Regions from separate parts of the Alkalinema sp. FACHB-956 genome, predicted to be linked through region 1. Evidence: predicted binding sites of a transcription regulator. Region 1 holds the regulator's gene; the other holds the start of a gene.

Region 1 (4,216 bases):
TGTAGCCGGTGGGTTGCTTTCCAGAGACTTTAAATAGCGCTCCACCAGGATAATCGCGACCAGATCATCGATCGGCCGGGGGGGAGTTCGCATCCCCTGGGGAATCAGCTTTTGTAATCCTTGGGGGGGGTGCAGTTGCCAATAGCGATCGCGGGCCTCTAGGCTGCTAAAGCGTTCATCCACCCGTTGCACCGGAATTTCGGGCAAAGCTCCTTGAAATTGTTTCTGCCAAGCCTTTGAACCCGTTTGATCTCCCAAAACAATCAAACGCACTGGGTAATGCTGGCACAGGGTTTCCACCACGGTAAGGGCTTGATCCACAGCAATGACTTCATGCACTGGAGGATGGCCGTGATCATCCACGATCGCCACCCCACATTTATCCCGTCCGGGATCAAACCCTAAGTAGTACATATTGCCTCGCGCCTCTCCATCACTAGTTCTGCGGCTGGCCGTGCGGGTCACAGCCCTAACGACTAGTTTGCAGCACCGTTTGTCCATTCTGAACTGCAATCAATTCTAGACGCATCGGCCCCGCCGTATAGGTGACATCCCCCGCGATCGCGCGAATTTCAATCGAACTATCGTACTGCCGGAGTCCATCAATAAACTGAATCAGCGCCTGAATCCGACTGACCTGCACATTATCGGAGAGCAATCCAGCTCGCTTCGCCCGGAAAATCGAAGCCGCCACGAGTTTGTTAATACGATCTTGAATCTCTGTGACAGTCATCTTGGACGGATCCAGAGAAGTGGTGGCCAGGACATCCCCAGGCCGATAAATCACTTCATTACGCACCACATCGGCAAACACCGTTACCTCTGTTTTTTCGCCCAATAGGTAATTCGCCGCCGCCAAAATTCGCACAAAGTAGTCCCGGCCATCGCTGATCTGGCGAGCTAACTGATCCACTTCCGATCGGGTAATCCGCAAAATTTGACCATTGCCATCGACCCCCGGTTGCAGTGCGCCCTGTGCCACTCGATTGGCTTCCCGCAGGAGTGCATCCACCGCCTGGTTGGAGGCTTGGGGATTGGTAATGCGCACCACCCCTGACGCCAGCACTTGGTTCCGCAAAATCGCCGGGGTGCCCAATCGCAGACGCTGAGCTTCCTGTTCCAGTTTCTCCACTTCACGGGCCAGCGCAACCTGCTGATTTTCCAAAGCCCGTAGCCGTTCTTCCCGTTGGGTAATGACGGTATCTCGGGCTGCAATGTCCCGATCGCGCTGTTGAATGATTTTGCTGCGTTCTTCAATTTCTTGATCTCGGGCAGCAATTTGGGCTTTGACTTCATCCCGCTGGGCGGCTAACTGTTTTTGCTCAGCTTCTAGTTCCAGAATTTCGGATTTTAGCGCGAGAGCTTGCTGGGAAACCGAGAGTAACTGTGCCTGCACGACATTGCGTTGCTGTTCGACCTGCGCCCGTCGGGCTTCGGTGGCCCGTTGCAGGGCAGCGGCATCCTTGAGGGAGTTTTTGACCCGATCGAGCTGCGCCTGCACCTTGCCCCGCTCCACTTGGGACTTATTCAACTCCGCCTCAACATTTTCTTTTTGCTCGGCGGTCTTACCCAGTTCAGCCTTCGCTTGATCCAAATCGGTACTCGCTCGCCGTAATCGCCGCTGAATCACCTCAAAGTTGAGAATCATGTCGCGAAATTGCCGATTAGCCAGCAGTAAAATGCCCAGCGTGGACGCTGAGATCAAAATCCCGGTCAAAATAGTGACAACGACAGCCGTCTTCTTAGGGCGGAGATTAAACAAGCTCAGACGCGCTTTGCCCACTCGGGTTCCAATGCGATCGCCCAGCGTGGCAATGACACCCCCTAAGATCAACACCGCCAAAATCAGGATATACCCGCTAGACATTACAACTCCACCACACCTGCCGCTGGACTAAAGGTTTCCAAACGGCTCCTACCAAAAACTATAGCCAGTCTAAAGCCTATTGACCGTTCTAACAGGACTGTTCTGACAGGACTGTTCCCCAGGGAACCTTAGGGCAGTGGGATTCTCCCGCAGAACTGGATCCGGTGGATCAGCACGTCGGAACTGGACTATTGGGAACTGGACTATTAGGAACTAGACTGTTTGGAACTGGGATTCTAGGTGAATTGCTGACTAAGCATGACGGGATTATGAACCGTGATTTTCTTTTTGTGAATAGAAATCATTTCATCCTGCCGCAGATCCCCAAGTAAGCGAGTCACTGTGACGCGAGTGGATCCAATAGCTTCCGCGATCGCCTGGTGGGAGAGCTTGAGATCGATCGTGATCCCGTTTTGTCCCGGCACCCCAAAGTCCCGGCATAGGATCAGCAAAAAACTCACCAACCGAGATCCCATATCCCGGTGAGCCAAGGTTTCGATCATCATCTCCGTTTGCAGAATCCGGGATGACAGCCCCTTGAGCATCCACATGGACAGATCAGGATTTTCCTTCAGGGCCTTTTCTACCTGTTCGATCGGTACCGAAAGCAGTTCCACCGGCGTAAACGCCACCGCGTGGTAGAAGCGATCGGCTTTTTGTCCCGTAATCAGCGATAGGACTCCAAATACACTGTTTTCCCGCAACAGCGCGACAGTGATTTCTTCCCCCGCTTCATAGACCCGAGATAACTTAACAGCCCCTTTCTGGAGAAAATAAACCCGTTCAGCAGGATCACCCGGAAAGAAGATTGTCTTACCCCGCTCGAAGGTTTCCACCATCGGCGGATAAGCGTTTCCACCCATTTGGCGGAACATTGATGCGAGCGACTTGTCTGGGCTTATTACCATCTTCCCCGTTCCTAACGCCGTTCTACGGAAAGGCCAGTAGAGTTAGCTAACTACACAATCAAGGGGTCAACGTTCAAGAGATCCGCTAAGAGATTAATTCCGATGAGAATCGTTTCTGTAAGATTCACTCTGTGAGCAATTGTTGACTTGAGACCAATAAAACCTACCGATCGAGGAGTTTTTGTAGCAAGAAATACACTCCACTACGCTTTCTACTAAGCTTATGGGCAATTTAGCTGAGCCGGAGTCTTCAACGTTGAGTTTTATTGAATTAGCACAGGTCTAAGTTCGCTCTGAGTTGAATCATCTGAGTTGAATCAGGAGGCTGCACCTAAACTGATCACAATCCATCCAACCAGGTTCATCTAGTGCAATGTAAAGATAGTGCAATGTATAAGGTGGACGAACGATGGCGAAAACCTGTGCTAATTCGCACGGGGTATTCCGGTCACCATTACCTTGATCACACTGAATCCTGATCACACTGAGGCACTCTGATCACACTGAGATTGTCAATATCTTACTCCCAAGTTTTGGCCCCTGCACAATTTTGTCCAGTTAGCGCATCCCCACCCAAGACCGGGCTTTGGGCACTTTAGGCCGCAACGATCGCGGTGCACGACCGCAATGGCCGGAAATCTCCCTAGGGTCGCCTATTCCATGGCTGACCATCTTTGAGTATTCTCATAAATGCTCTCAACGTACATGGCTATGCTGAATCTGAGTGGAAAAAACGCCCTGGTCACAGGAATTGCTAACGATAAGTCGATCGCCTGGGGCATCGCCCAGCAACTCCATAGGGCCGGAGCCAACATTGGGGTCACCTATCTGCCGGATGACAGCGGCAAGTTTGAGAAAAAGGTGCGGGATCTGACCGAGCCGTTGAATCCCAGTTTGTTTGTGCCCTGTAATGTCCAGAGCGATGAGCAAGTTCAAGCTACCTTTGATGCGGTGAAGGAAGCTTGGGGACGGCTAGATATTCTGATTCACTGTCTGGCCTTTGCCAATAAAGAAGAATTGAAAGGCAACTTTAGCGCCACCAGTCGGGAAGGCTTCAAGTTGGCCCTGGATGTCAGTGCTTATTCATTGATTCAGATGGCGGGGGCGGCTAAACCCTTGATGACCGAGGGCGGCAGTATTGTCACCCTGACCTACTACGGTGGTGTGAAGGTCATTCCGAACTACAACGTTATGGGCACGGCCAAGGCAGCCTTGGAAATGAATGTGCGGTATCTGGCCCATGAACTCGGCTCCCAGGGCGTTCGAGTCAATGCCATTTCCGCTGGCCCCATCCGCACCCTGGCCTCCTCTGCGGTGGGTGGGATCCGCGACATGATTAAGCATGTGGAAGAGGTGGCTCCCCTGCGGCGCACCGTCACCCAGTTGGAAGTGGGTAATACGGCGGCATTCCTGAGCAGTGACCTCTCCAGCGGGATTACAG
Region 2 (4,216 bases), on a different contig from region 1:
GTAAACGGCAGGAGGCATAACTCACCATTCTTTTAAGGCGATCGAGAGTCCCTGCTTCAGATTGGCTTCACTGGATGGTTGACTTGCTAAGGTTTGCAACCGTGCATAGACCCCATCAAATCGTCTGAGCGCCGCCACAAGATGCAACCGGAGTTTTGGATCGGCTTGAGCCAGGAGGGGAATCAAGCCATCAATGACGATCGGTTCTTGCAATTGTCCTAGGGCGGAAATCATCCCTTGGCTGTCGAAGCGGGGGTGGGGGGGTTCCGCCATCGGGGCAGTGCCTTCCTGTTGGTGCAGTCGTTCGATCAACCATTGGGCCACCTGAGGCTTGAGGGTAGGCGACTCAAGCCGGCCTAGGAGGGTGATGGTTTCCTGGGCCACACTGGCGGAGAGGGTTCCCCGATCGAGGGCTTGCAGAATTGCGTCCAGAGCCGGTTCAGTGGCAATCCAAATCAGGGAACGCACGAGTTCGAGGGCGAAAGGATCGGGCAAAACGCTGGATTGCAGTGCCGATCGTAGCACCGTGACGGCTGCGGGACTGCCAATGCGGCCTAAACAAATCGCTGCCTGACAGCAGACTTGAATATCTACATCCCACAGTCGCGGCTGTATTTGAGCCACGATCGTCGGTTGATCGGTTAAGTTGCTAAAGGTTAATCCAACCAAGGCAGCCCGCCGCACTCCAACCGCAGGATCCTCTAACGCCTGGACCAGCCGGGACAGAATTGCGGGCGGTTGCAACATCGCTAGGGCGGCGATCGCGCTGGCTCTGACCGGAGCATCGGTGTCATCCGCCAGCGTCAGGAGCCTGGGAATACTTTGGGGACTGCGGATTTGGGCGAGAATATTGACCCCTTGCAGGCGGGTACTGGGGGCCTGAAGCAGATCCTCCACTAACGCTAACGCCGATGGGCCTTGGCTGCCCAAGACTTGAACCGCCATGGAGCGCACCTCCTCCTGGGGATGGGTTTGGATGCAACTCAACAGGGCCTGTAAGGTCTGGGGGTGGGGCCAATGACCTAGGATGCGCACCACAAACCAGTGGACTTCGGGGTCTAAATCATCGTTGTCTAGCAAGGCGAGGAGTGGCTCGATCGCCGCTTCCCCGAGCGTGGGAAACAGTTTAGCCGCTTCCCATTTAGTCTGAAAATCCCCAGCCACTAACACGTCTAATAAGCTCTCTAAAACCTGATGGACGAAGGCGGGAGGTAGCGTAGGAGGCGATTTTCGGCGATCGGAGCGAACGGACGTCAATGCCTGGAGTAGGGCTTGAATTTCTTGGAGAACGCAAGACCACTGGCAGTGTTGCCTTAGGGCTGCAATGGATGCGAGACTCCGTACATCATCAACTTGCACAATCAAGATTCCTTGCAAATTTTTTCAAATAGCCGACCTCAATCCATCAACCCACGATCGCGATCGCACTGAGTCAATATAAAGATAGTCAATGCCAAAACAATCAATGCCAAAACAATCTATGAAGAGGGCTAACACCCAGGTAATCGATACATCGATACTCAGCCAAGGGGATCAGGCTGGGGACTGAATTAGCGACTAGAGACCCAGATCTCCTGTCCCCGTAATTCCACGGGATAGGTTGGCAAATCGCGATCGGCAGGCCCTTGCAGGACTTTTCCCTCCGGGCTAAAGACTGCACCATGACAAGGACAAACAAAGGCCCCTTTTTCTTTTTGCCAGTTGACCACGCACCCTTGATGGGTGCAGATGGGATCAACCGCAGTCAGAGTATTGGGGGTTTTGGGTTGTCGTACAACCAACAGCGGATTGGCGGTGAAATACTCTTGAAAGAAAAATCCTTTCTCATCCAGTTCCGCGATCGACCCAACTTTTCGAAAGCCCTCAGCGACGGAGGCTTTGCAGCCAGATAGCATCGCCACGAGTCCTGCTGGCAGGTTGACCATCAACCCACCCAACCCGAACCATTGTAGAAAGTTGCGTCGTTTCATATCGCTTAGAACGCCTCACTGGACTCCGATGTCCCTTTCTAGGACATTGAACCATTTCAGCGTACTTTCTAACATCACCCCTGCTCCACCACCCCTGCTCCACCATGCCTATTCCAACCATCCCTGTTCCAACCATGCCGCTCGCAGCAATCTGTTCCAGGTAGGAAGTTCTCGCCACACTGCTCCAGATTCCAGGTTCCAGATTCTAGATTCTAGATTCCTACATCTCTCAGCGTTCTACCCCAGCACTGGCTGTTATACCATCCATCCCGTATGCGCCCGTCCACCAAGCGTTATCCCTGATAGTAGGCGGTTTTGACCTAGAAGACGACAGGCTAATTGACTTAATGCATCTCTATTATGCAAAAAATGCATTAAACGAAATACTCTGTAACGAAGGATACGAATTGCCCCTTTGATCTCGCCTAATTTTGACTCCATGGTCAAACGACCAGCCCAGTTTTGCAGAAACTTGAAGCTCCTTGAGACATCAATTTTCTGCGAGTCCACCGAGGGTTTTGGGTACGACCACAGGAACACAGGCTTGACCTATGACAAACACGATTCCAGCATCGGAAAAGCTGAATAAGTTTGAAAAGTTTAAGGCGGAAAAGGACGGCCTCGCGGTTAAAGCCGAACTAGAGCACTTTGCCCAAATTGGTTGGGAGGCGATGGATGAAACCGATCGTATCCATCGGCTGAAGTGGCTGGGAATCTTCTTCCGTCCGGTGACACCGGGCAAGTTCATGATGCGGATGCGCTTACCCTGCGGCATTGTCTCTAGTGAACAGATGCGCGTACTCGCGGATGTCGTCAGTCGCTATGGCGAAGATGGCGTCGCTGACATCACCACCCGGCAAAATTTGCAATTGCGGGGTTTGCGGTTGGAGGATATTCCTGATATTCTGCGGCGTTATGAGTCCGTTGGGCTAACCAGTGTGCAGTCCGGTATGGATAACGTTCGTAACATCACTGCATCTCCCGTTGCCGGAATTGATGCCGATGAGTTGTACGACACGCGGGAATTGGTGCAACAAGTTCAGGACATGATCACCAATCAAGGTCAAGGCAATCCTGAATTTACCAATCTGCCCCGCAAGTTCAACATCGCGATCGCCGGGTGCCGCGATAATTCCGTCCACGCAGAAATTAATGACATTGCCTTTGTCCCGGCCTTCAAGGAAGGGCAATTGGGATTTAATGTGCTGGTCGGTGGCTTTTTCTCCGCCAGTCGGGTGGAAGCGGCGATTCCCCTCAATGTTTGGGTCATACCCAGTGATGTGGTGGACTTGTGCCGTGCCATTCTCACGGTCTATCGCGATAACGGCCCCCGCGCCAATCGCCAAAAGTCCCGCTTGATGTGGTTGATCGACCAATGGGGACTGGAAAAATTCCGCGAGGAAGTGGAAAAGAGCATCGGTCGTACCTTGCTCTCCGCTGCGCCCAAGGATGAAATTGAGTGGGATAAACGGGATCACATTGGAATTTACAAGCAGAAGCAAGCTGGGTTGAACTACGTCGGTCTCTGCATTCCGGTGGGTCGTTTGTTTGCCCAAGATATGTACGATCTGGCTCGGTTGGCAGAGGTCTATGGCAGTGGGGAACTGCGGCTCACGGTGGAGCAAAACGTGATTATCCCCAATGTGCCCGATTCCCGGCTGGAGCCTCTGCAACAAGAGGAGATTTTGCAAACGTTTTCAGTGAATCCCGGCACGATCGAACGATCGCTGGTCTCCTGCACCGGTGCACAGTTTTGTAACTTTGCTTTGGTGGAAACCAAAAATCGGGCGCTGGCCCTGGCGCGGGAGCTTGACCAAGAGGTTGAAGTCCCGCAGCCTGTGCGGATTCACTGGACAGGGTGTCCCAACTCCTGCGGCCAACCCCAAGTGGCGGACATCGGCTTGATGGGCACTAAAGCTCGCAAAGATGGCAAGGTCACGGAAGGGGTTGATCTGTTCACGGGGGGCAAAGTGGGCAAAGACGCCCACCTCGGCACCAAAACCCAAACGGGCATCCCCGTCGCGGATCTCAAACCGTTGCTACGGCGCATGCTGGTAGAACAGTTTGGAGCCACTTTAAAATCGGGCGTGTCCTTGGAGGACGCGACGGAGACGCCAACCCCGGCGGAGACGATCGCGCAACCCGCCGCACCTGTCACACCCGCCACGATCTGTCTAGCGAAGTCAGGGAAAGTGCTGTCCTGTACCGACCAGGACTTAATTCTGGATGTGGTGGAACAGGCCGGG

The links. The regulator NtcA, encoded in region 1, controls nitrogen genes in cyanobacteria. The targets are predictions, from matches to a motif close to TTTGTANNNNNNNNTACAAA.
Region 2: H6G21_RS15060 (ferredoxin--nitrite reductase) is a predicted target of NtcA. The motif match lies at 2,358-2,377, and genes of this name have one in related genera.

Annotation. Positions count from the first base shown of each region.
Region 1 is NZ_JACJRC010000008.1:160,077-164,292, forward strand. It holds gene H6G21_RS11510 (DUF3146 family protein) at 1-5, shown strand, start outside; gene H6G21_RS11515 (pre-16S rRNA-processing nuclease YqgF) at 1-501, opposite strand, end outside; gene H6G21_RS11520 (DUF3084 domain-containing protein) at 470-1,867, opposite strand; gene ntcA (global nitrogen regulator NtcA) at 2,104-2,775, opposite strand; gene fabI (enoyl-ACP reductase FabI) at 3,487-4,216, shown strand, end outside.
Region 2 is NZ_JACJRC010000013.1:132,097-136,312, forward strand. It holds gene H6G21_RS15050 (HEAT repeat domain-containing protein) at 22-1,359, opposite strand; gene H6G21_RS15055 (Rieske (2Fe-2S) protein) at 1,551-1,970, opposite strand; gene H6G21_RS15060 (ferredoxin--nitrite reductase) at 2,522-4,216, shown strand, end outside.